DNA from 2 places in the Mucilaginibacter litoreus genome. Region 2 is predicted to be linked to the other one. Evidence: riboswitches for the same ligand, from Rfam matches in the RefSeq annotation. Region 2 holds a riboswitch; the other holds the start of a gene.
The links. Region 2 has a riboswitch for cobalamin ahead of ACFQZX_RS10495 (TonB-dependent receptor plug domain-containing protein). Riboswitches for the same ligand answer to the same signal wherever they lie in the genome.
Positions count from the first base shown of each region.

Region 1: it holds a riboswitch for cobalamin, as region 2 does, so the genes downstream of both, metE (5-methyltetrahydropteroyltriglutamate--homocysteine S-methyltransferase) here and ACFQZX_RS10495 (TonB-dependent receptor plug domain-containing protein) in region 2, are expected to answer to the same signal.

Region 1 is NZ_JBHTHZ010000014.1:761,953-765,379, reverse strand. It holds gene ACFQZX_RS19250 (LutB/LldF family L-lactate oxidation iron-sulfur protein) at 1-965, opposite strand, end outside; cobalamin riboswitch at 1,133-1,322, shown strand; gene metE (5-methyltetrahydropteroyltriglutamate--homocysteine S-methyltransferase) at 1,483-3,427, shown strand, end outside.
Region 2 is NZ_JBHTHZ010000005.1:538,949-542,375, reverse strand. It holds gene ACFQZX_RS10500 (SRPBCC family protein) at 1-850, opposite strand, end outside; cobalamin riboswitch at 962-1,165, shown strand; gene ACFQZX_RS10495 (TonB-dependent receptor plug domain-containing protein) at 1,261-3,285, shown strand; gene ACFQZX_RS10490 (YncE family protein) at 3,297-3,427, shown strand, end outside.

The DNA of each region.
Region 1 (3,427 bases), on a different contig from region 2:
GGGCAAACATTTAAGCAGGCTCCGCAACGTATGCAATACAAGCCTTGTCGCTGTTCTTTTTGCGCCAGCAAGTTAGTCCGACCGTTATCTAAAAGCACCACATACATTTCTTCAGGCCCATCAGTTTCCTGATCCTGCCTCGGCCCACTTAAAATAGTATTGTACACTGTTACATTTTGCCCTGTACCATGCGTTGCCAGCATAGGCCAAAACAAATCCAGGTCGGTTATGGATGGTATCATTTTTTCAATACCCACTACTGCAATCTGTATTTTAGGAAAACTTGTGGTCAGCCTGGCATTCCCTTCATTTTCGCTGATGGCAATGCTACCAGTATCCGCAATAATAAAATTAGCTCCGGTGATACCCACATCGGCCTTAAGATATTTATCTCGAAGCAGTTCACGTGCTTTTTGCGTCAGTTGTTCGGGCGTAGAATCTGCAGGGCTGCCAAATTTTTCATTAAATAATTTACCAATATCTTCCTTAGAAAGGTGCATGGCAGGCGTTACCATATGATAAGGCTCTTGGCCAAGCAACTGAATGATATATTCCCCTAAATCACTCTCTAACGACTCGACACCATGCTTTTCCAGGTAAGCATTCAGATGGATCTCCTCGGTAGCCATGGATTTTGATTTGATGACTGTTTTAGCGCCGGCCCGCTCTATGATGGCATGTATTTCACGGCAGGCTTCATCAGCATCATTGGCCCAGATAACCCTACCTCCGCGCTTTTGGAAATTAGCTTCAAACTCCGGCAGCAGCTTATCCAGGTTTTCCATCACTTTCCATTTGATCACGTGAGCTTTCTTCTTGGAATTATCAAGATTGATAAAACGCGAACTGCCCCTTTCAAAAGCGGTATCATATTTATCAATATTATAATTGATGATACGACGCTGATCAATGTCGAAGGCCTTTTGCTCAGATTCTTTCAGGAATTCTTCTGACGTGCTGCTCATGTATTGACAAAGTAAATAAGTCCTGTAAAGTTTTGGATGTGTAAAATTAAGCTTAATAAATGTAAAACTGTAATATACAGCTGTGCCATCTACAACAATCCTTATTTATGCAGCTTGCTATCCTTGCTCAAAGTAGTTACTTTTGGCAAAGTTCTTTACATAAATAAAAATCTTAAAGCAGCAGTGGTTTGCGGGTAATACTGCAATTAAAAAGGAACCATGTGTAAATCATGGGCTGTCGCGCAACTGTAAGTAACAATAAAAGGTACGCCGATGTATCCATTGTCCGCAAGGCGGATGAGAAGGATGGCGTTAACCGTTACAAGCCAGGATACTTGCCATAGCTGTAAAAAGACAAATGCTTTCGCGATCTGAAGCTTAGTCAACGGTAACCTCATGCCTGTGCATATTACATGCGCCTGCCTGTGTGTATCGTCCTATTCCATTTTTCCCGAAAGCATACCAGAAACGTAAGGAGCATTAATCATCATTAATGTTTAACCAAAGTTTTATGCGTATGCTCAAAAACAACCTCGGCTACCCGCGTGTGGGCAGCCACCGACAACTCAAAAAAGCCTGCGAACAGTACTGGGCAGGTAAAATCACAACCGGCGATCTTAATAAGGTAGCCCGATCATTAAAAGAGGAACACTGGCAATTACAGCTCCAAGCCGGTATCGACCTTATCCCGTGTAATGATTTCAGTTATTACGACCACGTGCTGGATATGAGCCTTACACTTGGTGCTATTCCGCAACGCTACAGCAAAGTACTGGCTGATGTAAAAGATAACCGCGAGATCGACTTGTATTTTGCTATGGCCCGCGGCTATCAAAAAGATGGGCTCGACATCACCGCTATGGAAATGACCAAATGGTTCGACACCAACTATCATTACATTGTGCCCGAGTTTACAGCTAATCAGCAGTTCAGCATTTTTTCAGAAAAGGTATTTGCCGAGTATGAGCATGCCCGTTCGGTATGCGGTGACAAGGCAAAGCCCGTATTGATAGGGCCCGTTACTTATCTGTTACTTGGCAAGGAAAAAGAACCTGGCTTTCATCGTATCGATCTGATTAAAAAACTGGTGCCAGTGTACGTTGAAATTATTAACCGCCTTAAACTGCAAGGTGCTACCTGGATACAACTGGATGAGCCCTGCCTTGCGCTCGACATGAGCAAAAAAGAAAAAGAAGCTTTGGAATATGCCTACCAGGCGATAAGCAACCGTGTAAGCGGTATAAAGATCATGGTGGCAACTTACTTCGGCGCATTAGCTGATAACGCTCCACTGGCGCTTAATCTTCCTGTTAACGCCCTGCACATAGACTTAGCACGCGCTCCTGAACAATCAGATGAAGTTTTAGCATTGATTCCTGACAGGCTTTCGCTATCATTAGGCGTAGTAGATGGCCGCAATATCTGGAAGAATGATTATGAGCAGTCCATACAATTAGTTAGCAAAGCAGCCCAAGTCATAGGCAGCAACCGTATAATGATTGCACCGTCCTGCTCGTTACTGCATGTTCCATTTGATCTTGACCTGGAAACTGAAATTGACTACGGCGTAAAAAACTGGATGGCTTTTGCCAAACAAAAACTTGCTGAGGTAAGCGACATTTATGAGATTGTAAATGGAGATGCAGCGGCTTTAGCGGCTAATAAACAAGCCAACGCATCGCGCCGCGAATCTAAACTGGTGCATGATAAAGCTATAAAGCAGCTGCAGGAATCTGTTAACGAATCGTGGTATAACCGCTTTAGCCAGTTTCCGGTACGGCAGAAGCTGCAGCATGCAAGGTTTAAGCTTCCCTTGTTTCCAACTACCACTATTGGCTCGTTCCCGCAAACAGATGATATAAGGCAGCTGCGTGCTAAATTTAAGAAAGGTGAAATTACCAGGGCCAACTATGACGCATCAATTGAAGAAGCCACCGTACAGGTGATAAAATGGCAGGAAGAAGCCGGTATTGATGTATTGGTACATGGCGAGTTTGAACGCAACGATATGGTTGAGTACTTCGGTGAACAGCTTAAAGGCTTTCTCTTCACCAAAAACGGATGGGTGCAAAGCTATGGCAGCCGATGTGTTAAGCCACCAGTAATTTACGGCGATGTAAGTCGCCCTGCTGATATGACCGTTAGATGGAGCAGCTTTGCACAGGCACAAACTGCATTGCCTATGAAAGGTATGCTTACCGGGCCGGTAACTATTTTGCAGTGGTCCTTTGTACGCGATGATCAGCCGCGATCTGTTACTGCCAATCAGATAGCATTGGCTATCCGCCAGGAAGTTTCAGCATTAGAACAAGCCGGTATCGGGATCATTCAGATTGATGAACCCGCCATACGCGAAGGCTTACCGTTGCGCAAAGCCAACCACCCACATTACCTGAATTGGGCTGTAAGGGCGTTCCGGCTATCGGCAAGCGGCGTAGAGGACCAAACGCAAATACATACAC
Region 2 (3,427 bases):
TACTGCTCCGAGGAACATCCATCGGTTCAGAATTTGATTGAATGCGCGTATTACCTTCCTGCTCCGGTTCGGTTTCAATGATAGTTTCTTCAATGATTAGAGCAACTGGTTCCGAAATTTTTTCAGAATTAGTGTTGCCGCCGTCTATATCCATGTACTGTTTAAAGTTACGTACATCATTATCAACCATGTTTTTAAATACAGGATTAAGCACATGGGCTATGCTGCCGCCAAAACCACCAGCAGGTGGCCGGTAGGAGATAACTACATCTACCAGCGTACCATCGCCATCCGGGCTGTCCTGAAATGTTACTTTGCCTGCATTGTCTATCAGCGAATCGGGAAGAGAGCTCCATCCTATACTATATCCTGGCTCATCTTTAACTATTTCTGCATCCCAGCTTACTTTTGCTGCCCCAACAGGTAGTTTCAATACCCAATGCGAACGCACATCATCAATTATTTCCACACTTTCAAGATGCTTCATAAATAACGGCAGGTTATCCAGTCTGCGCCAAAAATCATAAACATCCTGGCGTGGTTTATTAATTAAATAAGATGAACGGATATTTACATTGACCGGCTCTGTTGTATTGCGACCCATACGCGAGTATAACTCGCAATGGCCGGTGATGCCACGGGTAAGCAGGTATCCACCGGCTCCAAGCTTTATGATACTTGCAAACGGACTTTTAAACAATCCTTTAAAGCCGGAAAGCGCCAGTTTTACGCCACCTGCAATTGAAATGGTGCGCTCTGCCTGCGACAGGTTAACGCTTTGCGAAGCCCTTTCATTTTCTATATCAGCCGACGTTTCTCTCCATCGGTTAGTTGCTGCTAATGTTGTCATATTGAATGTTTTGTTGATTTGATAACAATTTAAAATAAACCGGGTTTGCTTAATCCGTAATATTTTTAACCCGTGTATGTAATCATTGTTTGCGTTTACCATCTGTATCATTACCTTTGCAGCGCTTTAGGTTTTTATATATTATTTTAAAATATATAGGATTAAAAGGGAATACGGTGAAAATCCGTAACTGTCGCGCAGCTGTAAGCTCCGTTAACTAATGTCCGTTCAATATGTCACTGTCTGCCTGCGGGGGATGGGAAGACAGGGCAGAGGGGAGTAAGTCAGAATACCTGCCTTTAGCATTATAAATTCATGGCTTTCGCGTAATAAAGCATGCATTCGGATCTTGCACTTTAACAGGTATCTCATTTCCGTTTTGCTATTGCGCGTCATGTTAAACAGTACTCATGAGGCGTTGCATATCAAGCGAATACTATTTTTTCAGACTTTGCAGGTTTTGGGTACTGCTGAGTTTCATCACTTTGTTCGCTCAAAAGATATCCGCGCAAACGGATACCAGCCGTAGCTTGCGTGAGGTATCAGTAAAGGCTAATGTAATACCTGTTTTAAAATCGCAGACACCCGCACAACAAATAACCAGCGCAGATTTTGTGAAATACGGCGCTTTCAATGTTGCCGATGCAGTAAGAAGTTTTAGTGGCGTAAATATTAAAGATTATGGCGGTATTGGTGGCATCAAAACAATTTCTGTAAGAGGGTTAGCCTCAAATCATACAGCAGTATTTTATGATGGCCTGCAAATTAATGATGCTCAGACCGGCCAGATAGACCTAAGTAAACTTAATCTTAGCAACATTGATAAGATAACCCTTTATAACGCCCAGCCGGATGATTTGCTGCAACATGCACGGGCATTTGCTTTTGCCAGCGTGCTTGATATTACCACTAAAACTAACAAGCTCCCATCCGGCAAAACCACTGGGATAACTGCTGGCATAAAAAGTGGTAGTTTCGGTCTGTTCAATCCTTTTATTCAATTGCAGCAGCATATTAATAACAATTGGTATGCAGTATTAAGCACCAATTATATCAACTCTAACGGAAGGTATAAATACAAGGTGGAAGGTGACGGTAGCGATACATTAGCAACCCGCAGGCATAGCGAGGTAAGATCTTTTCAAACAGATGCAGCTCTATACTGGCATAAAAGCGACAGCAGTACCTTTAATATCCACTTAAACTATTACAATGCAAAGCGCGGACTGCCTGGCGCGGTTGTATATTACAGCCAGTCGCCAGGAGAAAATCTGGATAATGATGATGTATTTGTACAGGCAAGCTATAAGCACATCTGGAGAAATAGTTTACAATTACTATTGAACAGCAAGTTATCTCAATTAAAAACCCGTTATCTCGATTCGCCATATTTCAATACACAGGGCTTTATACTGCAGCACTACAAACAGCAGGAGGCATATCAATCGGCGACCGTTACTTACAATATCAAACCTTTTTGGGTGATATCGTATGCTGCTGATGCCTCTGTTACCAAAGTAAACGCCGATATAGAGCGTTACGCTTATCCAACACGTTTTACATTACTGAATGTTATAGCCAGCAACATAAAACTTAATCGCTGGGAGTTTAGCGGTAACCTACTGTATACTTACTTGCATGAAAGTGTTAAGCGCGGATCGGCTTTACAGCAGCAGCCTGTATTATCGCCTACGGTTGTTGCATCGTTCCGGCCATTGGCTGCCGCGAATTTGACCATCAGGGCGTTCTATAAAAACATTTTCAGGTACCCAACTTTAGATGAGCTGTATTATTTTGCTTTTGCAGAGCGTATTATAAAGCCAGAATTTGTTAAACAATATGATCTGGGTGCTACCTACAGTAAAAACTTCGACGGTTTTGTAAATTATATTAGTCTTAATGCAGATGCTTATTATAACAATGTGCATAACAAGATTATCGCGCTGCCAAACCAAAACCCGGCAGTGTTTTCGTATAGTAATGTTGGTGAGGTTGATATAAAAGGGATAGATTTCGGCTTTAAAGCGGCAAGCCGTAGAATTAATAACCTGTCGTTATCTTTTGCGGCTAATTACACTTATCAGGATGCTTTGGATGTTAGCGACTCTCCTGGCAGCAATTACTTAGAACAAATACCTTATACACCTAAAAATACACTCGCTTTAAACGCAGGCATTAATTATAAGCGTTTAAGTGTTTATTATAACCAGGTTTTATCCTCGCACCGCAATTATAACGGCTCAGAGGATGTAAAATACCGTTTGCCTGGTTATTCGGTAAGTGATGCATCGGCAGTTTACGACATTCAATTTAATAAATTACCGGTACGTCTTTCTGCCGAAGCAAATAACATCTTCAATAAATATTATTCAATTATCAGGAGCTACCCTATGCCGGGGCGCTCGTATCGTTTTTCTATTCAAGTAACTATTTAAATTATCATAGCATGAACAAACTTAAACTTAGAAGTTTTATAACCGCCGCTGCACTTACTGTCGCATTTACATCATGTCATAAGGATAGGGTGGAGCCCAATCCTGTAAACCCTGTGGCCGAAAGGGCAGGTGTATATATATT